DNA from 2 places in the Colwellia sp. MB3u-4 genome. Region 1 is predicted to be linked to the other one. Evidence: predicted binding sites of a transcription regulator. Region 1 holds the regulator's gene; the other holds the start of a gene.

Region 1 (15,185 bases):
CGAACAGTAATACTTCGTCGGACAAAACTTGATAGTCGTATTGGTCATCACATTGATGATACCAAGGTTAGCGAAATATTAACGCGCCTAGGCTTTACTGTCGCAGAAAAAGGTACAGAGCAAGATAAAGTTTGGACGGTTGTTGTACCGGCATATCGTTTTGATATCAGCATTGAAGTTGACCTAATTGAAGAAGTAGCCCGCATTTTTGGTTACAACAATATTCCTAATGTTTCGCCAAAAGCCACCTTAGCAATGCGCGAGCAAAAAGAAGCTAAGTTACCTTTAAGCAAATTACGTCATGTTTTAGTTAACCGTGGTTACCAAGAAGCGATTACTTATAGTTTTGTTGATCCAAAGGTACAAGCGCAGCTTCATCCTAGTCAGGCCACCATGACCTTACCACATCCTATTTCATCTGAAATGTCAGAAATGCGGGTGAGTTTATGGACAGGATTATTGCAATCAGTTGTCTATAATCAAAATCGTCAACAACACCGTGTGCGTTTATTTGAAACAGGTTTACGTTTTATTCCTGATGAAAGTGTTGAAAATGGTGTGCGCCAAGAGAATATGATCGCCGGTGTGCTGAGCGGTCAACGCAGCGAAGAACATTGGGATATTGAAAAAGCAGCAACAGATTTTTACGATATTAAATCTGACGTTGAAGCGTTACTTGGCTTAACAAGCAACGAAAGTGCATTTGTGTTTTCAAAGGCTGAAGTAGACGCTTTACACCCAGGACAAACTGCCGCTATTCACAAAGATGGTGTGCTGGTTGGACATGTTGGAGCCTTACATCCTGAATTAGAACGGAAATTAGGCCTTAACGGTCGGACATTAGTTTTTGAACTTTTATTGTCTGAAATTTGTACACAGAATATACCGCAATCGCGCGACATATCTCGCTTTCCGGCCAATAGACGCGATATTTCTGTAGTGATTGAAGAGCAAGTTAGTGCAAATAAAGTACTACAACTTATTGAAAAGGTTGGCGGAAATTATTTAGTTGATCTAAACTTGTTCGATGTATACCGAGGTAATGGTATTGACTCTGGTTTTAAGAGCTTAGCAATAGCAATGATATTGCAAGACAATAATAAAACCTTAGAAGAAAAGGATATCACTGACGTGGTTAACCGTGTGGTTGACACCTTGAAAATTGAACTAAATGCATCTCTGAGGGATTGAATAATGGCGCTAACAAAAGCAGAAGTAGCAGAACATTTATTTGAAAAAGTTGGGCTGAGTAAGCGCGACGCAAAAGATATGGTTGAAGTGTTTTTCGAAGAAGTTCGTGAAACACTCGAAGCAGGCGAACAAGTGAAATTGTCTGGTTTTGGGAACTTTGATCTTAGAGTGAAAAGTGAACGTCCTGGACGTAATCCTAAAACGGGTGAAGATATTCCAATTTTAGCACGTAAAGTGGTGACGTTCCGCCCAGGTCAAAAACTTAAAAGTCGTGTTGAAAACGGTAACGGCGAATAAGTTAGCAAGTCAGCTTTGCATTAGTATCGTATAAAATGTTGTATAAAAAAGGTTGCTTTGGCAACCTTTTTTATTGTGAAAAAAATAGCGATTCTTTTAAATAGGGCTTTAAATAAGCGTATTTTTCTTGGTTTTAAAAGTACGTTTAATCGTGAGTAGCATTAATTCTTTCAATAATAATGCACCAATCGCCAGCGTTGCACCGGTAGCAATAGCATTTAACTCAAGTGGAATAGCCATGGAAAAATGCTCAGCAGTACCACGAGCAATTTCTTGATCTAAATGCCAAATGAACTGATAAACGCCATGGAGATAATCTGCTTGGGTAATTTGCGCTAAATGACTTGCTAGGTATTCAACACGAACGGATAAACGCTCAATGAGCTCACCTGTGCTGATAATAGACGCTTCAGTATTGTCTTTGTAACGTGTGATCATGGTTATTAAACTGCCATCAAAGTGTTGCTGAGCGATGTTTTCAAATTGGTTTAATTGCGAGTTAGCTTCAGCTAGTTGGCCAGCGAGTCGCTGTTGATATTGCTGCATAAACTCAGGCAGTTGCACGCCTAATATAAAAGTAAGCGTGAAAAAACAACGATCAATAACATTGTTAATTAAGGCAAACATAATGGCTAGTTACCTTGTTAGTAGAATAGCCTCACGTTAGCACAACTACTGACAAAGTTCATCGGCAATAAAATGTTAATTCAAAAGTCAGGTTTTTCAGATATTCGTACAGAATCGATGTTAATATACTGACCATCAAAACAGTTGCTTTTGGCTGAAATTCAATTGGAAATTACTAGCGATTATGCGCAGATCCTCTCATCAACCCGATCATGAAGTCACCACCTTTAATTGGCGTGTTGTTAAACTTTTACTACCTTATTTATTTGAATTTAAAGCACGTATATTTTTAGCCTTAGCCTGCTTAGTGCTAACAAAAGTTGCCAGTGTTTATTTGCCTTTTATTCTTAAAGATATTGTTGATATTTTAGATAACCAAGAAGAAAATCGGGTTTATTTAGTCCCCTTTGCGCTAGTGGGTGCTTATGGTTTGGTCAGACTAACTACGGTTATATTTGCAGAAATTCGCGATACTTTATTCGGCCGAGTAACTGAGCGGGCGATCCGCAGAATTGGCTTAAAAGTTTTTCAGCACCTACATAAGTTAGATTTAGACTTTCATTTAAATCGCCAAACCGGTGGATTATCGCGTGATATTGACCGTGGTACCTCAGGTATTAATTTTTTAATGCGCTTTATGGTGTTTAATATTATCCCAACCTTAATTGAAATTATCATGGTGGTGGGTATTTTGTTCTTCAATTATGGCATTTGGTTTGCGCTAATTACCCTATCTTCTATTGTGTTCTATGTGGTGTATTCTGTTTATGCGACAGATTGGCGCACACGTTTTATACGCGAAGCCAACAAGGCAGACTCATCAAGTAACACACGTGCTATCGACAGTTTACTTAATTATGAAACGGTAAAATACTTTACCAATGAAGATTTTGAAGCAAAAGCATATGACAGCCAATTAGCGACTTGGGAACAGGCGAAAATGAAGAATCGCTTATCTTTATTTGCCTTAAACGGTGGCCAAGCCCTTATTATCTCTTTTTCGATGACCGCTATGTTGGCATTAGCAGCATACGAAGTTACTTATGGAAAAATGACTTTAGGTGATTTTGTGCTGATCAACGCTTTCATGATGCAACTATTTATTCCGTTGAACTTTTTAGGCTTTGTTTATCGTGAAATTAGAGGCTCATTGGCCAACATTGAGCATATGTTTGACCTGATGCTAAAGAAACCGAAAGTAGAAGACAATGACGATGCGGACACTTTGGCCCTATCTGATGCAGAAATTAAATTTACAGATGTATCGTTTGCCTATGATATAAAAAGACCCATCATCAAAAATATATCATTTACTATCAAGTCAGGACAAAAAGTGGCGGTCGTTGGTGAAAGTGGATCAGGCAAATCTACCTTAGTTAAGTTACTGTTTAGGTTTTACGATTGTGACAGTGGCAAAATAACCATTGATGGGCAAAATATACGTCAAGTAACTCAGCACTCGCTGAGAAAAAATATTGGTATTGTGCCGCAAGATACCGTGTTATTTAACGATACACTTTTTGCCAATGTTAATTATGGTGCACCTGAAGCCAATGAAGAAATGGTTAATAAGGCTTTTAAGCTAGCACATTTATCTGACTTTGTTAGCAGATTACCCGATGGCGCAAAATCTATGGTAGGAGAGCGCGGCTTAAAACTCTCAGGTGGTGAAAAACAACGTGTTGCTATTGCCCGTACTATTTTGAAAAACCCTCGTATTTTGGTGTTTGACGAAGCAACTTCCTCACTTGATAGTCAATCAGAACAAGCAATACTCAGCGCCATTAAAGAAGTTGCCGAACATAGAACTAGTTTGGTGATCGCCCATCGACTATCCACGATAGTGGACGCGGATAATATTATTGTTATGCAACAAGGTGAGATTGTTGAGCAGGGTACACATCAAGGTTTATTGGTTAAAAAAGGCTATTACCACAAAATGTGGCAACTGCAACAAAGTGATAACAGCTAATAGCCTAGCGGTTGTTGAGCACCAGTAATAGCAGGTTAGTAAGTCAATACCAGTAGCCAATACCAGTAAGCCAACACCCATACGTAAATAAGTAGAATATTGAGTAAGTTGTTATGAGCACAAGAGATGAAGTTGACCAAACCAAACAATGGCTAGAGCAAGTAATTATTGGGCTAAATTTTTGTCCATTCGCAAAAAAAGAGTTTGTTAATCAAACTATTCATTATTTTACTAGCGATAAAGAACAGCTAAAGTCAGCGCTAGTTGAATTTTTATCGCAATGTCACTACTTACATGATAATCCTGAAATAGAAACGAGTTTATTAATCTATAATCAAGGTTTTAGAGACTTTAATCGCTTTTTAGACTTGGTTGATTATGCCAATGACATTATTGTTGATCATAGTTTTGAAGGCATATTCCAAGTGGCTACCTTTCACCCTGAATATTGCTTTGCTGAGGCTGATTATGACGATGCGGGCAATTTCACCAATCGTTCTCCCTATCCCACCTTACATTTAATTCGTGAACACAGCATGGAAAAAGTGCTTAGTGTCTATAAAAACCCTGAGAGCATTCCAGATAATAATATCGCTTTAGCCAAGAAGAAAGGCGCTCACTATTTTAAAACCTTGTTGATGAATATCAAAAACAATGCTTAGCCTTTTATAAGGTTAAACACTGTTATTAGCAAGTCAGTTTCAAGGCATCAATATCGCCGGTAAATTGGTATTTATGCCGTCAAGTTAACGGGCTTACCCTATAACCTTGGTAAACTGGATAGGATGAATGTTAATAACTTTTCTCTGCTTATTCACAGGCAGTGGTGAATTACGATATACTGGTAGCAATTAAGACAAGCGTCACTGATACGCTTACTCATTAGGTAATATTTTTGTGGAAAAACTTCCGGTTGAAAACGTTGGTGGTAGTGTCGAAGAAGCTGTAAAAGGTGAATATAGCCTTGATGTAGCGACTATATTGAAAGAAGGCTGGCAAATAACCTTAAAATCGCGCATGGCGATTAATTTGGGACTGTTTACCTGTTTGATGATTGGCATGTTGGTTTCATTGTTAGTGAGCAGCCAGTTGGGTGGCATTGAAGTGGCTATTCAAGATCAAAGATCAGCGACTTTACTTAATATTATCGTTACTTTAGTGGTTTATCCTTTTATCGTTGGTGTTGAAATGATGGGTATTTTCCATTCAGTTGGCTTAAAAACCAGACCAAAATTGGTTTTTGGCTTTTTAAAACGAGGCAGCTGGGTTGCTGTTAGTGCCTTATTAACCTCAACTTTGGTTACCATAGGTTTAACATTATTTTACTTGCCTGGCATATTTTTGGCGGTAGCCTTGTCACTCGCGTTGCCTTTGGTGGTAGAAAAAAAAATGTCACCTATAAAAGCCATTTCAATAAGCATTCAAGCTACGCGTTTTCAATGGTTCAAAATTTTCGCTATTTATCTGATACTGGCTTTGGCTGTACTGATATCCGCTTTACCTGTTGTAATGTCCGGTGAATCTGAATTTAGCTTTATCGCTATCGCATTTTTCTTATTTTGTTTAGCTTATATAGTGCCGTTGTTTTATAACGTAAAGGGAATTTTATACCGAGAAATATTTGGTTTACAGATGGAAATAGCCGCTGATCAAACCAAGACCATAAATGACACCTTTTCGGCCTGATTTACCGCATTTTTTCAGTAAATTAGACTAAAAATAATGCTATAAGGAGCTATTAGCTTGACGATATTTAATAAGCAAAACCTTTTAGGTTTTATTTTTTTAGTTTTGCTGAGTGTGGGTTTAATCGCACCCTTTACCTTCTTACCTTTGCCTGAAAGTACGCCGACTGAAGAGCCAGTGCCGGTAGCACCGAAAGCGGTTAAGAAGGTCATTAAAATAGTTGAGCAACCGTTACACACGGTCACTTTACCCGACTTTGCTAAAATTCGTGATGTAAAAGAGAAGAAACGTCGTTTTTTTGCTTTTATTAAACCCGCAGTACAGGCTGAAAATAAAAAAATACTGATCTTGCGTGCTGAAGTGGCGCGCTTAATTGCGCAATTAAGCTTAGAACAGCCCTTTAGTGCGGAAGAACACACGTTAGTAAGCAGTTTGAGCAAAAAATATAAAGTCAGTGAAAAGTTTTCTTTGTTAAGACAATTATATGAATTACAGCTTAAAATTGACATTATTCCATTAGCCCTTGTTTTAGTGCAAGCGGCCAATGAATCTGCTTGGGGAACCTCTCGTTTTGCTCGAATAGGCTTAAACTTTTTTGGTGTGTGGTGTTATAGGGAAGGTTGCGGCATGGTGCCAGGTAGCCGTAATACCGGCGCTAAGCATGAAGTCGCCGCTTATAGCTCTATTAGTTTAGGTGTCGCACGTTATTTGCACAATATTAATACTAACGGTGCCTATACGGTATTTAGATCGATTAGAGGCCAATTACGCGATCAAAACCAACCGCTAGCGCCAGAAATTCTTGCAACAGGATTAATGCGTTATTCTGAACGTGGCATAGATTATGTGTTGGAATTAACTGATATGATCCGCCATAATCGACATTACTTCGCGCTATATAATAAATAAGCGCTATGTAAATGTGCTATTCCTAATTTAGGTATAAAAATAGATTTATAAATAAATTCAAATATCATGTCGGTTAAAAAATTTTCGCTTGAATTGCTTTGAAAAAGTAGTACTTCTTCAGTTTTTTATCAGCAAAAGTAATCACCTCTAACTTATTGATAACCTTATTTTTATGCTGTCAAAGGTAACCTTTTTTCATTATTTACCTTAAGGACATATCGTCATATACTTTTGGCTAAAGGCTGTTAAAACTTCAGCGCATAATCTAGTTTAAGTTATTAAACAAGAAAAGTTGAACTAGGCGTTTAATGACCCAATTCAACTTTATGCTAGTGATGCTAGTGATGCTAGTGATGTTAGCTGATATTAATCTACATCAAGTGGTGAAATGTAACCATCGGGTTTTAATGCTAATACATCACAATTTAGCCTATCAATAACATGCTCTGCGGTGTTACCAATTAGCGCTGCCGATAAACCGGTACGGCCAATAGTACCAAGAATGACTAATTCTGCATCTAATTCAGCCGCTATGCTTTGAATGATATCTTCCGGTAAACCCTCTTTAATATGGGTGTTTTCTGGCGCAATATTAAAGGCAGTTGCATGTGCTAACATCGCTTTTTGATGATGTTTTAACATCGAGCGATTATAATCACTGGCATTAAACTCTGGGATTTCTATGGCGATATTTACTGGCGTCCCCGGGAATGAGTTAACTAGGTGTAAATTAGCTTTCATGACTTGGGTCAGCTGTTTAGCTTCTGCAGTGATTTTGTTATTAAGTGCTTTATGTTCTTCCTCTTCACTACCAATGTTTAACGCCGCAAGAATATTACCGTTATCAGGCCACAAATGCTCTTTCACGAGTAAAACAGGGCAAGGACATTTGCGCAGAATATGCCAATCGGTAGGCGTAAATATCACAGATTTGAATTTGTCGTGTTGATGAGTCCCTTTAATGACAATGTCATAACCATTATCGAGTACTTGAGCAATAATTTGCTCAAAGGGACGGTTATGCCATATAACCCGACAATCGATAGAAATTCCGCTTAAATCAAGATCAGCGAGTAAAGACTCTAGCCATTGAGTGCGATCATTAATAACTGATTGGCGCATGGCTTCACGCTCATCACTTGACAGCATGGTGGTCATTTCATAAGAAAAATCATAGATGGTCAAAAATGCGGTAATGCTAGCGCCTGTTTTACGCGCTAATTCTATCGCTCGATTTACCGCTTTCTGCTCTTCTGTTGTTGGGTCAACAATCGCGAGTATTTTTTGATACTTTTCCATGGCTAATTCCTTTATCAATTGTCTACTAGTGTTATAACAATAGTCTACTTTGAGGCAATAATAGTTGTCTTAAATCAAATTATTATGCTATCGGTGATAAATAATATTTCACGCTAAGCATAGCGTGAAATACCTTAATAAGGCAATGTAGAAAAGCAGGTGTTAGCGTGACATTAAAGTGCGGCGCATGCGTTTAATTTGTCAAAACTTAAAATAGTAATGAGTTTACCATCAACGGCAATTAAACCATTTTTATGAAAGCGGTTAAGCAAACGGCTGATGGTTTCAACCGTTAAACCAATATAGTTACCAATATCACTGCGGGTCATAGATAAACGAAACTCAGATGGAGATAAACCACGGGCATGGTAACGAATACTTAAGGTACTGATAAATGTTGCTAGTCGTTGCTCGGCATTTTTACGATTAAGTAATGTTAGCATTTCTTGATCTTCACGGATCTCAGTACTCATCATACGTAAAATTTGTTTTTTTAATTTTGGCATGCTGTTCGATAAATTATCGAGCGTATTGTAAGGGATCTCACAAACCATTGAGGTTTCTAGTGCTTTAGCGAAACTTGGATGTTGAGCATTGGCAATAGCATCAAAGCCAAGCAAATCACCCGCTAAATGAAAACCAGTAATTTGTTCTTCACCGTGTTTACTAATGGTGTAGGTTTTAAATGTGCCCGAACGTATGGCGTATAGCGCATGCATGGGTTGACCGTCGTTAAATATTTGCTCACCTTTATGGATCGGCAGCTTACGGTCGATAATATTATCTAACGTTTCTAACTCTTTATCATTGAGAGAAAAGGGTAAGCATAATTCACTAAGACTACAGTTTTGGCAGTGAATATGTTGATGAATAGTGCATGATTTATAACTCATAATATCCTTTAAAATTTTTCATGATGTACGCATGATTTTTTCCATGACTTTTTATATATAATGTCCATATCAGGTACGTTATATATATAAAATAAGTATAGTATAGATGCCGTATGAAATCACTAAGCTGGCTGCTATCTTTCTAAATAGTGTATGACTCAATAATGATTTAATACTTATGGTGCCTAGTGATACTGAAAGTAAGGCAGGCAAGGTGCCTAGTCCAAAGAAAAACATGATCAAGGCACCATCAAGGGCATCGGCACTAGCCAATGCCCAAGTTAGTGTAGAATATACCAAGCCACAAGGTAACCAGCCCCATAGTGCGCCTAAAGCGAAAGCACTTTGTACGTTTTTAATGGGAATAAATTTTTTAGTCTGTGGTGCTATGTAGCGCCAAATATTTTTACCTAAATGTTCGACGCGGCTTAACCACATAAACCACTGGCCTAAATACAAACCTAATAAGATAAGAAAAACACCCGCAATAGTTTTTAACAACGAAACAGGTAATCCGATATTTTTGGTCGCCATTGAACTGGTGAATGCGACAAGAGCGCCAATAAGACTATAAGAGGCGATACGACCAAAGTTATAGGCCAATATAATGGCGTGTTTTTTATGACGAGAGGTATCAGAAATCGCCGTCGTCAGCATGGTGCTAATACCACCACACATCACTATACAATGGCCTGAGCCTAATAATCCGATGATAAATGCGGAGAAAAAATCAAGGCTCATAAACTATTTTTTGACCTGTGCGTCTGCTTGCTCTGGTGAGGTATTTTTTTTGTCTATCTGTGTTGTTATTGGCGTAGCATTATTGTTTTGATGAATGCTTTTTTTATCATGATCATCTTCAAATAAAATGCTCATGCCTTGCTTTTCTAAATCATCAAATTGCTCAGTTTTTACCGCCCAAAAAAAGAGATAAATACCAATAGCGGTAAGTAAAATAGCAATGGGAATTAATACGTATATCACACTCATTTTTTTAATAACCTTAAAGAATTACTTACCACTAGTATTGAACTGGCCGACATGCCAATGACTGCCATATATGGCGCTATATAGCCCATAACCGCTAATGGCAATACAATGGCATTATAACTAAAAGCCCAAAGGTAATTTTGCTTTATAATTCGCGCAGTATTTAACGATACCTGTCGCAGTGTTTGCACACCTTTGAGTTTATTGTTCAGTAATATCACATCCGCACCACTTTTAGCAATATCAGTGCCACTGCCCATGGCAATGGACAAATGCGCCGCGCCCAATACTGGGGTATCGTTTACGCCATCACCTATCATAGCTACAGCATGCGAGGCTTGCTGTAGTTTAATCGCGTTGACTTTGTCTTGTGCAGACAAATCTGCTTGTACGCTATTAAGGTGCAGCTTTGCTTGTAATTTATCACAGCCTTGTTGATGATCACCCGATAACATGACAGTTTTAATGTTTTCATGATGTAAAAAATCAATTAATGCCTTAGCATCTTCACGCAGACCATCATGTAAATAAAATTCAGCAACTAAGTTATCATCTTGCATTAATACGCACTGCGCACTGTGCGCACTGTTGTCATTATTACTGAGCAGCCATGAGTTTTTACCAATTCTGTAATGCTGATTATTAACCTCACCAGAAATACCAGCACCTGGCGCAACCACCACTTGAGTTGCTGTTTGGCTAAAATCACGAAACTGGCTAAAGGCTTTTGCTAGGGGGTGAGCAGAGTGTGCTTCTAACGCCGCCGCAATAGCCAACACTTGTTGTTGCCCATCTGGAGTGTTTTTATCTGCAAATGCGCCATAAGTTTTGACTGCTGTAATGGTAAATTCACCCGTCGTTAAGGTGCCGGTTTTATCAAAAGCCATCACCTCAATTTCAGGCATAGTTTCTAGCACATGTGCTGATTTAATCATGATCCCTTCACGGTTAAGGCGAGTGGTTGCACAGGTTAATGCCGTAGGTGTTGCTAATGACAGAGCACAGGGACAAGTTACCACTAAAACAGATAAGGTGATCCAAAACGCTTCTGCGGGTTGATGTTGAGACCAATATATTGCGGTAGCAATGGCAACAACTAGGATAAGAGCAACAAAATATTGGGCAATTTTATCGGACAATTGCGCCAATTTAGGTTTATGACTTTGGGCACTTTCACTTAAGCGAATTAATTGGCTTAAAAATGATTCTTGGTTACTGTGGCTAACTTTTGCTGTTAAATTACCATCACCATTTATGGTACCGGCATAAAGATTATCTAGCGTTGTTTTATGCAACGGCAGTTGCTCACCAGAGAGCATGGCTTCATTGATTTGGCTAGTGCCGGTTATTATTTCGCAATCTGCGGGTATGGTTTCACCGGGCTTTATTAAAATAATATCATCGGCTTTTAAATGTGTTGCTGAGATAAAGCGTTCAATGCCCTGTTCAATTTTAGTGGCGGTCATCGGCATTAATTTTAATAAATTTGCCGAGATGTCAGCAGCGCGGCTGCGGGCCCTAAACTCTAGAAATTTACCAATCAGTAATAAAAAGGTAAACATGGAAACAGACTCGAAATACACTTCACCTTGCTGGGTAAATGTAGCCCAAACGCTAGCAAGAAAAGCCAGGCTAATCGCAATAGAGACAGGTACATCCATTGAAAGTTGTCGCGCTTTCAAGGCAAAAAAAGCACTTTTATAAAACGGAAAGGCGCCATAGCTAACAATGGGTAGGGTTAAGAAAAGGCTGGCCCAGCGCAAATACTGTACATTGTACTCAGCCATATCGGCAAAAGCACCAAAGTATAAACCAAACGCGATCATCATGACTTGCATCATTAAAATGCCTGAAATGCCTAAGCGTTTAATAAAGTTTTTTGCTTGTTTTTTATTGGCCTTTTCAGCTGTACTGGCTTTAAAGGGGAGAGCATGATAGCCAATTTTATCAATTAAACTCAGTATCTCACTGAGTTTTACTTGGTTTTCTTGCCACTGGACTGTTGCTCTTTGTGTCGTGGCGTTAACATTAATATTATTAACGCCAGCGAGTTTTCTGATTTGCATTTCTATTAACCAAGCACATGCTGAACAACTTATACCTTCAATGGTTAATATAGTTTCTTTAAAACCATCATGATAATAAGCAAACTCGTTTTGTAAGCTTTCATCATCCAGAATTTTATTGCGTTGCAGTTGTTCAGGTATTAATACTTCGCCTTTTTGTGCTGGCGCACTGCGAAAACGGTAATAGTCAGTTAAATTGTTCTCGACAATCGTTTGTGCTACCGCTTGGCAACCTATGCAGCACATAGGTTGATTAATATTTTCAATACTCGTGGTTAAATTAATGCCATTGGGTACGGGCTCACCGCAATGAAAACAGTCTAGGTTCATTAAGCTTGGCTCATTAATTTGCTTGGGCTGTGTCCGGTGCTATCGCAATAAAATCGGATTGAGGTAGGGTGATCACAGCTTGAATTTTCCAGTGATTTTCAAACGGAGTGATGGTTACCTGCCATTTACCGGCCACATTTTTATCAGCTTCAAAAATATGGGTAAAGTTACCGTTGCCATCAGGTGTTAATACTAAAGAAAAATCTCTATCCGCTAGGGTTGGGTGATAAAAATTGACATTAAGTAAGGGAAATTCTTTTTCAATACCCGTTGGGCGAATAATAAGCTGATCGTCAACAAGTTTTAAACCAAAGCTCATCCCAAGCTTTTGCGCTTGTTTAATTTTACCCAATTCAAGGTTAATCGCTTTACCTTTTTTATAATAATCTCCAACGACCAGAGTGTCAGGATTAGTATTGGCAATAATGAAGGTGGCAATGCCGGCAACTACCACGGTAAAAGGCAATATAAATACAAACCATGCCCAAGGTTCTCGGTACCAAGATGTTTTCATGAAAATTTCTTCTTTGCTGAGAGAATGAGTATTATACGACTATTCTTAAGTGCTAACTATTAAAAAGTGTTAACTATTAAAAAACGCTAATTTAGTGAACTTTACTCTTTTTTAAATAAAAAAGCCTTAGTACATTACAGTTCCAAGGCTTTGTATTTAATTATTATTTTTAATTTTTACTCGTGCGATAAGCTATAAATATAGGCACTGATGACGTGAATTTTTTGTTCACCTAGGATTTTATCCCAAGCCGGCATTACGCCAGCACGACCATTAGCAATTGACATTTCAACAGCACGTGGCGAACCACCATATAACCAAATATTATCTGTTAAGTTAGGCGCACCTAATGCAATACCCATTGCATCACTACCTTTGCCTTCGCTACCGTGACAAGCCGCACACATGGCAAATTTAACTTTACCCGCTTCTGCTGCTTTGGTGTCAACTTCACGACCACTTAAACTCAAGACATAGGCGGTAACTTCTTTAACACCTTGTTCGCCGCCTAATGCTGCGCTCCAAGCTATCATGCCATTTGCCTTACGACCATGGATAAGAGTAGCTTTGATCATTTCAGGTGAACCACCGTATAACCAATCTTTATCAGCTAGATTAGGAAAACCAGTAGCACCACGTGCATCAGAACCATGACACTGAGAACAGTTTTGTAAATACAAGCGTTGTCCGACTTTACGTGCAGAGGTTGCTTCATCATCATTAGCGGTTGCTAAGTCAATAATTTTACGCTCTGCATAGGCATCAAAAATAGGGCCATACTTTTCACCGGCAGCAGCAACTTCTCGGTCGTACTGTACTAACATGCCCGCTGCTTTCGCATTAGCAATACTTGCTTTAGATTCTGATAAATTTAAAATGCCTTGGTTAGAACTCTTCCAACCTAATAGGCCTTGAAAGTTACCTAAACCTGGATAAAGCAGTAAATAGCCAAAACCCCAGATAATGGTTAATAAGAAGAAAGTACTCCACCATTTCGGTAATGGGTTGTTCAATTCTTCAATACCGTCAAAGACATGACCCGTAGGCTCACCTTCTTCAACACCTGCAAAGTTCTTTAAGCAATAGTTCAATAGTAGATAACAACCCACTAATGTACCTAAGGTAAGAACGGTAATCCAAATACTCCAGAAGCTAGACATTGTTATTAGTCTCCTGTTTGTTATTTTTGTCAGAGTGCTTTAATTCAGTTTCAGTATCTTCTTCAAAAATTGAATTTGCCGCTTCATCAAACGCTGATTTGCGTTTTTTTGAATACGACCAAACCACAATGACAATAAATAATGCCAATATTAATAGGGCAACTAGCCCTCTAAGCGTGCCGTAGTCTATAGTTATCATTTCAGCGCATGACCTAGAGATTGTAAATAGGCAATTAATGCCGTCATCTCTGTTTTACCTGCAACTGCATTTTTTGCATTAGCCAGCTCAGTTTCAGAGTAAAGCGGAATAGCATTACCTTGCTCGTCTTTATGGCTACGATTACGGGTTAAGAAATTAAATGTTGATAATTTCTTCTCCGTTAATTCGCCGTCAAGCTTAGTCTCAGCTAACCATTTAAACGAAGGCATATTTGACTCAGGCACAACTGAACGAGGGTCAAGTAAATGCGCAAGATGCCAATCGTCGCTGTAACGACCACCAACACGGGCTAAATCAGGGCCTGTTCGTTTAGAACCCCATAAAAATGGATGTTCCCATACACCTTCACCAGCAACAGAGTAGTGACCGTAACGCTCTGTTTCAGCACGAAAAGGACGGATCATTTGGCTGTGACAAACATTGCAACCTTCGCGAATATAAATGTCACGACCTTCCATCTCTAACGCGGTATAAGGTCTTAGGTTATCAACCGGTGTTGTGGTGGCTTTTTGAAAGAACAAAGGTGTAATTTCAACTAAACCACCAATGCTGATTGCAAGAATAGTAAAGATAGCAAACAGACCAACATTTTTTTCAAACTTTTCATGTTTATTTTTCATTGTCGGCTCCTTAGTTTATTTCAAGTGGCTTAAGACTATTGTCTTTAGCATAGACTGTTTTGTACATGTTATAAGCCATCAATAAGAAACCAATAACAACCAATACACCACCAACAAAACGCATAAAGTAGAAGGGTTTAGAGGCAACTAAACTTTCAACAAAGCTGTAAGTTAATGTTCCATCAGTATTAACAGCTCTCCACATTAACCCTTGCATGACACCCGAGATCCACATAGCGACTATGTACAAAACGATACCTGATGTGTGTAACCAGAAATGCACGTTAATCAACCTAGTGCTGTACATACGACCTTGATTAAATAACACAGGAATTAAGTGATACATAGCACCAATTGTCACCATAGCAACCCAGCCTAAAGCACCTGAATGTACATGACCTATAGTCCAAT
Region 2 (15,185 bases), on a different contig from region 1:
TTATATTCACTCTCGCTTACTGGAACGCGCAACGCATTTGCGTGAAGAGCTTGGCGGTGGCTCCTTGACGGCATTGCCTATTATTGAAACCGAAGCGCAGGATATCTCCGCCTACATTCCAACTAATCTTATTTCTATTACCGATGGCCAAATTTATCTCTCACCATCGCTGTTTGAACTGGGTGTTTTGCCGGCGGTTGATGTAGGAAAATCTGTATCACGTGTTGGTGGTAAGGCACAAAACGCTGCCTACCGTGCGGTAACAGCTAACCTAAAACTGGCTTATGCACAATTTGAAGAGCTTGAAGCCTTTGCCCGCTTTGGCGCTAAACTCGATGACAGCACACTAAAAATTATCGAACATGGTCGGCGTATTCGTGCCTGCCTGAAACAGTCGGAATTCAGTCCTGTTTCTATGGTTGAACAAATTTCTGTTCTTCTCGCTTTGACCGCTAAGCTATTTGATGACATCCCACTAGCAGATATGACGTCTGCCGAACATCTAGTCCGCGTTTCAGCGGCTGAAATTCCTGTTGAGATAACAGAGCGATTACAAAGTGTTAAAACATTAAGTAAGGAAGATAGAGCGAGTATTATTGAGCTTGCGCGCGATGCATTGATCACACTTTTTCCGAGTGATAGGCCCAGTAACTCAAGCAGTGATTCGGCGAGTGACTTGCCTGATAATTCAGTTAATGACTTACCCAAGGATGAAAAGCTAAAGTAACATTGCTTAGCGCAGTTTTAATTAACGAGGCTTTATAAGTGAATAACTATCTATTAGTGAATAACTATAAAGGATCAACGATGCAGAGCGAACGATAAGTGATTATTTATGAGTAATAAAACATGACCGACAGTGTTGCTAGTCTAAGGCGAAAAATCACCAGTACAGAAGAACTTAAGTCTGTGGTAAGTACCATGAAGGCTATGGCATCTTCAAGTATTAGCCAATATGAGCATGCTGTGAGTTCACTTGATGATTACTATCGTACCGTGCAACTTGGGCTAATTGCTTGTTTTCAACGACACAGCTCGCCTAACGCTATAAAAATCAGCAATCAACAAGAAAGGCTTGGTGTGGGCGTGATCGTGTTTGGCTCAGATCAGGGGCTAGTGGGTCAATTTAATGAAGTGATGGCAGAATTTGTTACTAGCACTTTGGCAACAATATCAGCGCATAAAACAGGGCATAAAATTGTTTGGGCTGTAGGCGAACGTATAAAGTCGCGTTTAGCTGATACCCATTGGGCTGAAAATGAAGTCACACTTAAAGACGACTTTATACTACCCAATTCAATTAATGCTATAACGGCATTGGTGGCTGACATATTGACTGAAATTGAAGCACAGCGTGAACTAGGAACAATAGATCAAGTTTATCTTTTTCATCATCGTCCTCAAGTTGACTCTATTTATAAGCCAGTGAGTCAACAGTTATTGCCCTTGAGTGAAAGCTTACAAAAAAATTTCACTGATATTAAGTGGCCGACGAATAATCTACCTGAAGTGCTACCTGAACGAGATAAAACCCTAAGAGCATTGGTACGTGAATACCTTTTTGTTAGCTTGTTCAGAGCGTGCGCAGAGTCATTGGCAAGCGAAAATGCTAGTCGTCTTGCGGCGATGCAACGAGCAGAAAAAAATATCGAGGAACAACAGAATGATTTGAATCTAAGTTTTCATCGCCTTCGCCAAAGCGATATAGATGAAGAGTTATTTGATGTGGTCTCTGGCTTTGAAGCCTTGAGTGATAGTGATTAAAATAATGAATTAAGCAAGTAAAAATCCAGACCAAAATCACCAGTGCTAACAAAGTGAGATATCGACTATCCTTAACACAGTTAAAAAAACCAAATACAGAGTAATAAATACAGAGCAATAAATATAGAGGACTAAAAGCCTTTTGCTGCAACGCTATCTCCTCTTAAGAGTATTAAAACTGTTATTTTAAATACTGAATTAGCGTGCTGAATTATTAATTTCAATAGCTATAAAGCAAGCTATTATTCATTTAATGCTTACATGGCAAAGTGAATGTTTTGGGTTATTATTTTCTGGGTAACGAGGGCATCATGGCAATGCGTCGTCAAAATTAAGGAAGATTGAGTTTATATGGATTATGAACAAAATAATAAGACTGGGAGAATATCCTTGTCACCACAACAAAGCATTCTTTTTTATTCGATCATTACGGGTGTTTTGGCGGCTTGTTTAATTGCCTTCATGGTTGTTTCTATAGAATCTCAAGGCCGTGCACACATTAATCGTTTGTCGCAGAGTACGGCTAATGGCATAGCTTCGTTACTTAAAGACGACTTGAAAAACCGTATAATAACCCTGACAGAATTTGCCAAGTCATCTCGACTTACTTCAACTATAACAGATGACGACTGGCACACCATTAGCAAAAATTTGTATGATACGCGTGGTGGGTATCAAGTCATTGCTTGGATTGGTAACGACTACCATATTGGCAGAGTCAAATCATTTGAGGGTAACAAAATCAACCAAAACCTCAACTTGGCGCTTAACCCTGAGACTTTATCTGCCGCATTTAAAGCACAACCAAAAGGTGAGTCCGTTATCACTATGCCACTGAGTTCAATTCGTGGCGGGGCGATCGGAATATACACGCCAATATTTGATAATAAGTCACTAAATGAACCATTGGCAGGCTTTATTAGTAGCTTACTTTTTTTCGACGTTTATATAGCTGCAATCCTGCCTTCGTATTTACTGATGGAACATGATTTTTCACTCTATATTGACGGCCAAGAAATATATTCAGACCAAACAACCCCCACAATAAATACTAGCCATTGGCACAGCCAAGCAAGTTTTAAATTTCATCAGCAAATTTGGCAAATTGACATAGTACCCACATCCGAATTTTTAAGTCGCTCACATTATGGGATGATAGGGACTTTATTTTTGCTGGGTGTTTTGCTGAGTGTATTTGTTACCTTGGCGGTATACACAGCGTTAACGGCAAGAAATAAAACTAAAATCATAATAGATGAACGCAACAAAGTAGGACATTTATTGAAAAACCTACCTGGTATGGCATACCAAGCTTATGACAAACCTAACGGACCCATGATGCTAGTCAGTGAAGGTTGTGAGGTGTTAACGGGTTACGCTAAGCACGAGTTTGAGTCTCATCGCGTTTTATGGCGCAGAGTTGTACACCCAGACGATTACCAGCGGGTATATGAAATAATTAGGCAAGCGGTCAGTGAGAAAAAATTTTACGAATTTGAATATCGCATAATATGTAAAAATAAGTCGGTTCGTATCGTATGGGAAAAAGGCGAAGCGGTTACTTCACTGTTAAACAATGAAACTATTCTCGAGGGTTATATCACAGATATTACCGATATTAAAAACACGGATAAAGCCCTTATACGCAGCCATAAATTTTCTGATGCTATTGTAAATTCAGTGGTTGAAGCTGTGATTACCATAGATCATAAAGGCGATATAAAAAGCTTTAATAACGCTGCGCAACGCATGTTTGGTTATACCTTTGATGAAGTGGAAAATACCAATGTAAAACGGTTGATGCCGAGCGCTTATGCAAATCACCATGATCAATATTTAACCGACTATATACGTACCAACCAAAGCAATATTATTGGCCTTGGACGAGAACTAGACGCCAAGCGCAAGGATGGTAGTGTATTTCCTATTCATCTTTCAATAAATGATATTCAATGCCATGAAGACAGAATGTTTGTTGGTTTAATCAGAGATATTACTCAGCAAAGGGTCATTGAAGATCAAAGACGCATGCACATTGAACAAATGGCTCATGCCGATAGATTGAATTCATTGGGGGAAATAGCGGCTGGTATTGCGCACGAGGTCAATCAGCCGTTAACTGCTATTTCATTATTTTCTCAATCGGGTAAAAGTCTGTGTAATAGCGGTAAGTTCGAAAAATTGCCGGAAATATTCGAAAAGCTGAATCAACATTCACACCGAGCCGGTGCCGTGCTTGAGCGCATGCAAATCATGACAAAACAGGGGGCAAGGCAAAAAGAATTACTTGATTGCAATAAGTTAATTGACGAAGTAGCAAAATTAGCCGAACACGATGCTCGTATGCGTGATATCAATATTAAGATAAGCCACAGTAGTGAAAAATTAATTGTATTGGTTGATCTCGTACAAATACAGCAAGTCTTGTTAAATTTATTGCGCAATGGCATGGAAGCTATGCAGTCTATCGATTTTAAAAATGGCAGTGTTATTGAAGTAAGGACTCAGTTAACCGCTATTGAGAGCATTAAAATATCAGTTGTTGATAGCGGATGTGGTTTGTCTAGCAGTATGCTAGATAAGTTGTTTTCAGCATTTTCTTCAACAAAAAAGAATGGCATGGGTATCGGGCTTTCTATTTCAAAAAGTATTATTGAAGAGCACGGCGGCAGCATTCATTATACTAAAAATATTCCTGTCGGCTCAGTATTTTACTTTATGCTACCCCTTGTTGAGAATGACTACTTAATTGAGGATAGTTCGCTGACCAATGCAAGTTATTTTCAATCTTGAGTTTGTTTATCCTCATCAAGAGCGGGTTCAATATGAACAGTGGTATCGACAATGTTAAACTGCGTTGCTAAAAGGCCTTCGATTTTATCTGCAAGTTCGTGTGAGGTAGCTAAAGAAAGGTTCAAGTCAACTTTAATGGTGATATCAGCAAAGTTAGCCTCGCCATCATTACGGGTACGTACCAATTTAACTGATTTTACTTCGGGGAGCTCGGTTACTGTGCGCGCAATTTTAGCTTGGTTTAACAGGCTTTTATCAACCAGTATTGGAATGGATTGTACAAATAGCTTATAAGCCAAAAACATAATAATAAAAGCAACAGCAATAGCAAAAACTGTATCAAGCCAATAGTATCCGCGTGCTGCTAGTTGCCAGCCAATGATAACGGTAATAGAAGTCAGTACATCACTAAATGTGTGACTCGCATCTGCCTGTAATAAAGTCGAATTTAATTTTTTTGCCCAAAAAGACTCCCACAAAGTAAGGCCAGTATTAAGCCCTAAAACAATAAACATTACCCCTAAGCCAATCGAGCTATTTAACACGGGCTCACCAAAGCGGCTAGCGGCTTGAACAATAACTTCAATGGCAACAACACTGAGCAAAGTCGCTAGAAAAAATATCGCTAAAGGCACAAATTTTTTATGACCATATTGATGATCTTCATCAGGCGGTTGTTCAGATTGATTGATCGCAAACCAGGCAACAATATTGTTTGCTATATCGGTTAATGAGTGGAGTGCATCAGCTAATATTGCTGTTGAGTAGGTAGAAAAGCCAACAGCTAATTTGATCATCATCAATAAGAAGTTAATAACCCCTTCAATAATTAATACTTTTTTAATGTTCAACGTTCACCAACTTTTAAGCTAGATTAGATATCCATAAAGCTATCAAAAATTATTGATATTCGGTTTGTAGACAGATTGTGTTTTAAAGATTAACTTAATTTTATCAATAGCTTAAACTTAAACTTAAGTCCAGTAGTCTGCTATGAATAATTATTTAATTTTTTTTATAAATAATACCAAAATATCATCCATCGATTTTTCAGCTGAAAAGTCTCAACTATTGGTAGATTAAAAACAGCTAAAGACCACAGAAGATTGCAAAACCGGTAAAAAGCCAAAGGCTAGCGTTTTAAAGCTAGCTGTTGAGTAAATTAATAACTAGCCTAAAAAGCCTATGGCACAGATTATTATGTTGGAAAAAAGCCTATGTAGTAATGCGCCATTGATATGACTGTATCTTGAGGGTCAATAAAATGGTGCATGCTGAACCGACATTATTAAAAAACAACGTACTGCTTCAGCGCTATAATATCTTTGTCTATTAGGGAAATATTTACCCGCCTAGTTCATGGTAATTTCATCTTTAGTCTGCTTTATGTATTTCTTTATAAAGCATATTGATCATCGCCATTATTTTAAAATGATGGGTTTTTATTTTATGATGTAATTCTTTTTGCTGTGTGTGTATCTTCCGCTCGTTTTTATGCATTGGGGCTGATTTTTTCTCCACGGTTTTACTCTCGCTACTGAAATTATCTTCAGTATTTCTCATGATTTTTTCGTGTTCATGAGCAACTTTAGCTTGAGCTTGAATAGCCTGACTATGCTCGATCAATATTGATGTTTGTTGCTGCATGGTTTCTTCTATGGCGACTAGTTTAGTCAGCGCTTTTTGGTGCTCTTTTGTCCAATACTTTATCTCATCTAGCCATAAAGCATGTTCAGAGTTCCATTGACTGTGCTCTTGGTGGGCCGCAAGGTGCTGCTCTGTTATGATAGTTTGTGCTTGTTCTCTAAGGCTCTTGGTAAACGCTACTAATTCTACTGTATTTGAATTAGCGATACTTTGTAACTTGTCCCAAATTGAACTATTTACAAAAGCCAGTTCCAACTTTATTTGTTCTTTATAGGCTTCACCTGCGCCTTCGAATGCTTCACCTAACATTCGAAAGTTATCTTTTAAGTCTTTGCTAGCTTCCTCAATTTTATCTTTGCTAATTTCCTTGGCATCTTTGAGCTTCTCTTCTGCGGCATGAAAAGCCTGCTGTAAAGTTTTACCTTCTGTTATTACAAAGTCTTCTATGGCATCAACCATTGCTTTATAACTGACTTGTAATTCTGTTTTTTGCTCATTTTTTTTCATGGTGAGTTACCTTTAAAAATTGACTATAAATTAATATGATAATTACTCAAACCCACGTCATATACTATTCGGTATTATACTTAATGAATTGTGGAAACTACTTAACGTGATTAATAGACTTAGCCAAAGGGCTATCACTTGTTTAGTTTCCGGCAGTCTACAAACAAAGGGGAGAGCTGATATATAAACCTTAGTATCAAGTTTGAAGTACAACAATTACAGCCGACTGTCGGTATAACAGATTAATAAAGTGCAAATAACGTTTGGTTATAATTATCATGCGAGAGCCAAGGGTTACTTTCTCGTTTGATTTTCTTATTTTCTTATTATCTTTGGCTGATATCGGCAAAAATTATCGATTTACTTTGTGGCAATTGGTACAGCCACCAGAAACTTTGCCTGCAAAATAATAATTTGGCTCTTGAAGAGCGGCAGCGGCCCTTGCTTGGTCAATTGCAGCGACAAAGTCTTGCATGTGATCTTGCATAAAAGGGTGATTTCCTCCTGCTTCTCCTGTAATTAATTTAGCGGCAGTCCTTCCCATGTTTTGTAATGCTTGCAGTACTTGCTGGCGCTGGTCCTTCGCACCATCTTGAGTGGGTTCATAACCCTTAATGAGTGCTTTATCGAGTAATAGCATTTGCTGCGATAATCTAGCCATGTCAGATCTAAGCTCAGCGGGTTCAGTGTATTTAAAACCCGGAGGGTAAGTTATCTTACGCATAGACTCTGCAAATTTACTGCTGCAACCCGCTATGGTTAAACTCACGACAACGACAATGCCCACAGACCAAAAAACGCTTGATTTATTCATAGTTATAAACTCCATTAACACTCAGTTGTTGACTAATTTTATAGAGTGATTTCAATTAAACTAATCAATTCTATTCAGTCTAGCTTTTAAAAGTTTATTTTCCTGTTCGAGCTTTTTCTTCTCTTTCATTAAATCTATGACTAAGCTAATGGCGACCCAGTCAATTAAAAGTTGTTGGTTCAATTTAATGGCTTTTTTGATCCAATGAGCACTCTCCAAATCGAAAATCCATTCTGAATCTTGACTGTCTGATATAGGTGCAGCAATGCCGTATTCAACCATTTCTATTATGATGCATTTTTCAATTCCGGCTATTTCACACAATTCATTGACTGAAATATGTAAGCTTATGTCTGTCATTTTGGCTAACTCCACTCTGTTCTGGGGTTATACTTTTCTACTTCAGCAAGTTGTTGCCATAACTGTTTTGTTTCATCGGTAGTTGATGGCGGAATTACAATTTTGATGACGGTGATCAGGTCCCCCTGACCGGACTTACTATTGAGCCCTTTGCCTTTTACTCGTAGTTTTTGACCACTCTGGCAGTTAGCGGGAATGTTGAGCTTAACTTTGCCATCAAGTGTCGGTATTTCAAGTTTAATACCCAGTGCAGCTTCCCAAGGCGTCAGGGGCACGTTTAATAATAAGTTTGAGCCTTGCACATCAAATAATGGGTGCGGCACCAATCTAATAATCAGATACAAATCCCCGTTTAACTTATGGTTGCTGCCAGGTGCGCCTTGGCCTTTTAACCTTATGCGCTCACTATCTTTAACCCCTTTAGGCACTTTCACATTAAGTGATTTCTTGATTTTAGTGAGTTGACCATTGATGGGTGCAGGGACATGATATTCAATGGGTTTAGTGACACCTGAGACACTTTCTTCTAAAAAAACCGGTAATTCCATTTCAAAATCTTGGCCTTTAAATAGATCCTCGCTATGCGCTTGTGAGTGTCTTCTAGACTTGGCTCGGTCAGCAAAAAAGGAATTAAAAAAGTCAGAAAAATCATCATTTTCGTTTGACTGATATTGCTTGTTACCGCTCGAAGATTGCCAGTCGTGTGGTGCATTAAAACCCTCGGATGAACCTGAGCCATAGCGTCTCATTTTATCGTACTCAGCTCTTCTTCCCTCATTTTTTAATACTTCGTAGGCTTCAGCTACTTCTTTAAACTTTTCTTCTGCCCCGGGCTCAGGGTTCTTATCAGGATGATATTTTACGGCCAACTTACGATAGACTGTTTTGATTTCCTTTAGATCAGCATTTTCAGCCAAGCCTAGGATCTTGTAGTAATCTTTAAATTTCATTGATTGACCGTGCCCCAATTTTGTTGACTTTATATGGCTAGAAACACCACTTTACGCTTTTTTGAAGGCGATATTTTGATACAAATCAAGATAACGAATAGTTGTCAGTAGCAGATGTCGCTATTTTTTATGCTAAGGCAAAGTTATTGTGTATTGCCTCTTTAGAGAGAAAACTTGTGGCCTGCTCAGGTAGGCTAGATATCCATAAACCTATCAAAATTCATTGATATGCGTTTTTGTTTTTGCCATTGCATGTCAGCTAAGTTATTGAAAATGTCTTTGACCTTATGCTCGTCAACTTGCTCTGCTACTACTTGATATACTGCTATGAGTTCATCACTCATTTGCATGGATAATTCTAAAATATCATCCATCGATTGTGTTGATGGATGATTTTTGACTATTGGCAGTTTTAAAATTTCTTGATCATTGGCATATTGTAACCAAGTATCTAAAACACCCGATGGCGTGTTTTTTTCATAATGGGTTAATGATTCAGCTAATTTCTTTTCCTCACTGATCATATATTCCAACAATAACTGTGTTCTTGGTATATTTTCATCTTTGGCTAATTTTTGATAAAAAACAACTAATTTCTGATGGAATTCTTTCGCATGTTTAAGTGCATCTCTGGCGCTTTCAAATCGCATAATCTTCTCTTTGGTTAAGCCTAGTTATGGTCTTTTTTATCATATAAGTAAGCTTATAAACTTTGATAGTGATCAAGTTTCTCACCGTTAGACTTTATTTTGCTAAAAAAGGGCAACAATTCAAAAAACACATTTAGGATAAGCGACAATAGGTATGTGCTTGACCTTGCTATGTCATGCTTTTTAAAGAACGTCTAAACATGGCAAGGCTGGCGATAAAAAATGCTGCACCAAGCGCAATAATAATAGTCAATTGTGGCCAGACTAAATTAATGCCTGCACCACGAAAAACAACGGCTTGAGAGAACTCCATATAGTGTCTTGAAGGTAATAACCAAGTTAAGGGTTGAATGATATCAGGTTGGCTTTCAATCGGTGTTAAGCCGCCCGAGAGCATCACCATAGGAATAATAACCATAAGCACCAAAAGTGCAAATTGCGCCATGGTTTGCGCAATAGTCCCTAAAAATATACCGATGGCAGCAGCGGCAAAAAGGTAGGCAGAAGTGCCTAATAATAACAATAATTTTGAACCGGCAACGGGGATATCGAGTATATTCTCTACCACCAGAAACATTGACAAAGTAAAAGCGATCAAAATAATTAAGCCATTGGCCCAAATTTTAGCCATCACTATCTGAAACGCATTCAAAGGCATCACCAATAAGTGTTCAATTGTGCCATGCTCGCGTTCACGCAAAAGTGCTGCGCCGGTCAAAATAATGGTTAACATAGTGATTTGATTAAGCAGTGCATTAATAGCACTAAACCACATGCCGTTGCCGTTTGGATTGAAGGCTTGGCGCATAATAAGTTCTACTGGGTAGGCGGTGCTTTGGTCTGAGCGCTTAAAAAAATAATTCACTTCTTGGCTAATAATGCTCTGTATATAGCCATTGCCTATACTGGCTTGTGTGACTGCTGTAGCGTCAATATCTATTTGCACTGTAGGTTGACGACCCTGACGCACATTTTGCTCAAACTTAGGCGGAATGGTAACCACAAACATAAATTTGTCTTGATCCATTGCTCGGTCTGTTTGAGGGGCCGAAATAAATATTGGCGTTTTAAAATAGGGTGGATAGAGCGCGTTAGCAATGGTGCCAGACAAGGCCGACTGGTCTTCATCAACAATCGCAATTGACGCATTATGTACCGATTCACTAATGGCTGTCGCCTCGGCATATATGGCCAAACTAAACGAGTAAACAATGAGCATCAACATGATGAAGTCGCTTACTAGGCTACGTAATTCTTTCGTGCCTAACCAATAGATATTGAGCCAGGTATTCATCAGTTAGCGCTCCTGCTTTTTAAGTGAGGTAGCGGCTATAGCGATAAAGACAGGACCAAAAAGGGCCAGTAAAATAATGTCTTTCGCTAAATCACCAAACACCAGGCCTTTAGTGAAAGCGGCAACACTTAAATGCATGTAATAAGTAGCAGGCCAAATTGTGCCAATAATATGTCCCGCACCCTCAAGTGTTGAAGTGGGTTGCACAATGCCTGAAAATTGTAAGGTGGGTAGCATACATAAGATCGCGGTAGCAAAAATTGAAGCCACTTGGGTTTGGGTGATTGAAGCCACCAGCAAGCCAAAACCTGTGGCCGCAAACACATAAAACAAGGCGCCGAGCATAAGACCAAAAAAGCTGCCTTGTAATGGCACTTGCAGTAAAAACACCACCATAAAGGTTAAAATGAAAAAATTAAGCATTCCTATAACTATATAAGGCAGTTGTTTACCTAGTAAGAACTCTAGTTTGTTGGTGGGTGTTACATAAAAGTTAGTAATGGTGCCCATTTCTTTCTCTCGAGATATGCTAACGGCCATTAGAATAGCGGGAAACAATAGCAACAACATTGCAGGTGTTTTAGGCCCTATCGAAAAAACGGTCTTAAAAGCAGGATTGTATCTATAACGCGATGCTAAGTTAACCTTTGCCAAGGCACTGGCGTCAATACCTGCATTGTTGGCTAGCTCGGTAATATAATGCAAGTGCACGCCGGTTACATAACCTGCAATAGTGCCAGCGCGAATAGTGTTGGAGCCGTCAATCCAAGCAGATACGCTAGGCGATTCGCCATTTTTAAGCGCTCGGCCAAATCCGGCAGGGATCTCAAGTGCCAGCGTAATGTCATTGGATGTTAAGCGTTGCTCTAACTCATCATTACTATGAACATCAGGGCGACTAACAAAATAACGTGAGCCCTGAAAATTGCTTAAATACTGACGACTTTCTGGGCTACGGTCATTGTCAAACGCGGCGTAATTTAAGTCTTCTACATCGAGTGAAATACCATAAGCGATGACTATCAATAATATGGCACTGCCGATAAAGGCAAAGGCAAGGCGTATCGGATCGCGCAATACTTGCATAGTTTCAAGGTAACTGTAAGCCAATAGCCGATGAAAGCTAAATCGATTATGTTTGGCACTGTCTTTATTTGATGCCGGCAACTCTAGCTCTAAGGCGCTAGGCTGTAACTCTGGAGGTGAGGCTGGGATAGGCAATGAAAGTATATTTTCAATTGATTTTTTTTGTTTAATCGCTGCTTCTAAATAGGCAATAAATGCCTGCTCTAAAGTCTCAGCGCCTTTTTTCTCAATCAATTGCTCAGGGGTACCATAGATAAGTACTTCACCGGCATGCATCAATGAAATGCGATCACAGCGTAAGGCTTCGTTCATAAAATGGGTAGAGATGAAAATAGTCACCTTGTCGGTGCGCGACAGCTCAACTAATAAAGCCCAAAATTGGTCTCGGGCAACGGGGTCAACACCTGACGTAGGTTCATCTAAAATGAGCATTTCTGGTTGATGAATAACCGCTACTGCAAGCGACAGACGTTGGCGCATACCCAGAGGTAAAGACGCGGCAGCTTCATCCATGTAGGTATGCAAACCAAAGCGTTTAGTGAGTGTGTTAATTCTCTGTGCTGCTTGAGCTGGGGCGAGGTGAAACAAACGCGCATGTAAGGTCAGATTTTGCGCTACGGTTAATTCGCCATACAATGAAAAAGCCTGTGACATAAAGCCAACGCGTTGACGTGTTTGTATATCGTTTGCATTGACCGCTTTACCAAATAAGTAGGCCTCACCACTGCTAACCGACAGCAAGCCTGTGAGCATTTTCATGGTTGTGGTTTTACCGCAACCATTTGAGCCTAAAAAACCAAAAATTTCTCCTGCTTGTATTTCAAAACTGACATCATTTACTGCGGTAAAATCGCCAAAACGTCGGGTTAAATTTTTAGCTATAATTGCAGGTGACGCGTTACTTTTTTTAAAGGGTGGGATGATCAATTTACTATGGTTAGCCCGTTTTTTTTGCGGTAATAAACGCACAAATGCGCTTTCTAGATCCTTAGTATGGGTTTTAGCTTTTATTTCCTGTGGCGTACCGGTATCAAGAACACGTCCGGCATCCATGGCAATTAAATAGTCAAAACCTTCAGCTTCATCCATATAGGCGGTAGAGACTAATATACTCATGGTCGGGCGTTGTGCCCTGATAGACGCAATAAGTTGCCAAAATTGTCGTCTTGAAAGGGGGTCGACACCCGTAGTTGGTTCATCTAATATCAGTAAGTCAGGATCATGAATAAGCGCGCAACACAGGCCAAGCTTTTGTTTCATGCCACCTGAGAGTTTTTTAACCGGACGTGATAAAAAAGCGTGTAATTCGGTGGCTTTTGTTAACTTGTCAATTCGCGCCTTGCGCTCATGAGCAGGCTGGTTAAATAATTTTGCAAAGAAGTCTAAATTCTCTTCTACACTCAGTTCTGCATATAAGTTTTTACCCAGACCTTGTGGCATATAAGCAATGCGAGGACCAATTAATTCTCGATGTTTCGCTAAGGCCATATCGCCATCTAAGACGGTTAATTGACCTTGTTGCAGTTTTCGTGCGCCAGAAATTAAGCCCATCAGCGTTGACTTACCCACACCATCAGGGCCTAGTAATCCGACCATCATGCCAGCAGAAATAGTTAACGTAATATCGTCAAGCGCTAGCGTATTATGATAATGATGAGTAACTTTTTGGATACGCGTTACCGTTTGCATTGTTTTACTCACTTAAGGTGTCCTCTACTGACTACTTTGTTCGGCAGGATTAATATCATCAGGTAATTTTTGTAAAAATACCGGCCAAGCAGAGGCTTGTTTCCCTTTGGTTGCTGACAAGCGAATATACGCAACCCCGCGCACGCCCGTTTTAACTTGCTCAATATGGTTTAATACCAAAGCTTGAGGTATGCGTAATTTGACTCGAAACATTAATTTATCGCGCTCGCTTTGTGTTTCAACTTGTTTGGGGGTGAATTGTGATTCAGGAGAAACAAAGCTCACTTGTGCTGGAATAGCGATATCGAGTATGTCTAGTTTCACCCTAGCTTGAGCGCCTATGGGGGTTAAATAGGCTTGTGCAGAGGGGAGAAAAACCTCCATATATATATCGCCAAGGTTAATAATGGTTAATACTTTCCCGCCGCTGCCTAATACTTCGTTGGGTTGCGCTAATCGATAGAGTACTCGTCCCATTGCAGGAGATTTAAGCACGGCTTCGTCAATTTGTGTTTGCACACGTTTGACTTCGGCTTGAGCAACCAATACTGATTGTTCAAGTGTGTTTACATGGGCTTTAGCTGCATTATAAACCGCAATGGCAGTAGCTTTAATGGTTTGCTTTTGGTCAGCCAAACTTTGTGATATTGCGCCGGTTTTAACTAACGCAGCAACGCGCTTGAATTCAAGCTCTGCCAAGGTTAATTCACTTTCTCGTTGCGCTATTAATGCGGAACTTTCGACTACAGCAGCCTGTGTTTGCAGAACTTGTGCTTGTGTTTGTGCTAATTGTGCATCAAGTTCTGTGGTATCCATGTTAGCTAGCACTTGATCAAGGGTAACCAGGTCACCCTCCTGAACTAAAATATGTTTAACGCGGCCGGCGTACTTAGTCGTAATATCAATCTGGTCGGCTTCTATTCTGCCGTTACCTGTTGCAATATCTGCAGGCAATAATGTTTGTTGGCTTTGCCACCATTGCCAAGAAAAAGCTGCGATCACAATAACAATAAGGCTAAACGCCATTAACCTAATGACAGGTTTTTTCATCATTTATTTCCATAAAAGGTCGTGTTTATGCTTGTTATATTGAATCGGTGGCAACTAGCATATATTGGGGGATTTTTTGATCTGCAACATTTGGCTTGTAATGCACGCTTTAAGTGTTGCGATCGAACAAACTGTACCTTGGTATTTGTTTTACCAATATTAGGGATGTCCGACATTTGAATGTGGCTTCCCCTTAGTGACTTTTCACCTTATCTCACTAGGTACCTAGGTGATCACTGTAGATGCAAGAACATTGTCTTAAATAAGAAATAATGCCCACATAACATAAGAAAAAAAATAATAAAAATCATCAGTATAGGTATTCCCCCTTGGTATAAGTACAAACCACAGTGCTTTAGAGGGAATCCCCAATGGTTAAGTCACAAAATTCTTCTATCATTACTTACAATCACCATAAACAATTAAGTTTGCATCAAGAGGATTTAGCATGACTGAAAAACTGACCAGCGATCATAAAAACGTGACTATTGGCGATCTTGAGATCACCATCCGGCCCATCACTCCTGAAGACAAGCACTTAGAAGCAGCCTTTGTAAAAAAGCTATCAATGCAAACAAAAT

The links. The regulator FNR, encoded in region 1, switches genes on or off when oxygen is low (the NO sensors DNR and NnrR bind a similar motif). The targets are predictions, from matches to a motif close to TTGATCTAGATCAA.
Region 2: the regulator FNR is predicted to act here: its motif matches at 8,911-8,924, upstream of H4J61_RS03270 (DnaJ C-terminal domain-containing protein).

What each region holds. Positions count from the first base shown of each region.
Region 1 is NZ_JACGVE010000079.1:596,436-611,620, forward strand. Features, by position in the region: gene pheT (phenylalanine--tRNA ligase subunit beta) at 1-1,191, shown strand, start outside; gene H4J61_RS12005 (integration host factor subunit alpha) at 1,195-1,488, shown strand; gene H4J61_RS12010 (DUF2937 family protein) at 1,597-2,115, opposite strand; gene H4J61_RS12015 (ABC transporter ATP-binding protein/permease) at 2,300-4,087, shown strand; gene H4J61_RS12020 (DUF1415 domain-containing protein) at 4,201-4,749, shown strand; gene H4J61_RS12025 (hypothetical protein) at 4,985-5,773, shown strand; gene H4J61_RS12030 (glucosaminidase domain-containing protein) at 5,831-6,682, shown strand; gene uspE (universal stress protein UspE) at 7,049-7,981, opposite strand; gene fnr (fumarate/nitrate reduction transcriptional regulator Fnr) at 8,155-8,874, opposite strand; gene H4J61_RS12045 (sulfite exporter TauE/SafE family protein) at 8,953-9,615, opposite strand; gene ccoS (cbb3-type cytochrome oxidase assembly protein CcoS) at 9,619-9,864, opposite strand; gene H4J61_RS12055 (heavy metal translocating P-type ATPase) at 9,861-12,260, opposite strand; gene H4J61_RS12060 (FixH family protein) at 12,274-12,774, opposite strand; gene ccoP (cytochrome-c oxidase, cbb3-type subunit III) at 12,951-13,934, opposite strand; gene H4J61_RS12070 (cbb3-type cytochrome c oxidase subunit 3) at 13,927-14,133, opposite strand; gene ccoO (cytochrome-c oxidase, cbb3-type subunit II) at 14,130-14,774, opposite strand; gene ccoN (cytochrome-c oxidase, cbb3-type subunit I) at 14,785-15,185, opposite strand, start outside.
Region 2 is NZ_JACGVE010000066.1:72,495-87,679, reverse strand. Features, by position in the region: gene H4J61_RS03305 (alternate F1F0 ATPase, F1 subunit alpha) at 1-727, shown strand, start outside; gene H4J61_RS03300 (F0F1 ATP synthase subunit gamma) at 850-1,764, shown strand; gene H4J61_RS03295 (PAS domain S-box protein) at 2,116-4,557, shown strand; gene H4J61_RS03290 (cation diffusion facilitator family transporter) at 4,548-5,408, opposite strand; gene H4J61_RS03285 (zinc ribbon-containing protein) at 5,932-6,711, opposite strand; gene H4J61_RS03280 (hypothetical protein) at 7,064-7,525, opposite strand; gene H4J61_RS03275 (chaperone modulator CbpM) at 7,586-7,885, opposite strand; gene H4J61_RS03270 (DnaJ C-terminal domain-containing protein) at 7,891-8,835, opposite strand; gene H4J61_RS03265 (hypothetical protein) at 9,030-9,485, opposite strand; gene H4J61_RS03260 (ABC transporter permease) at 9,655-10,779, opposite strand; gene rbbA (ribosome-associated ATPase/putative transporter RbbA) at 10,783-13,554, opposite strand; gene H4J61_RS03250 (HlyD family secretion protein) at 13,579-14,607, opposite strand; gene H4J61_RS03245 (GNAT family N-acetyltransferase) at 15,053-15,185, shown strand, end outside.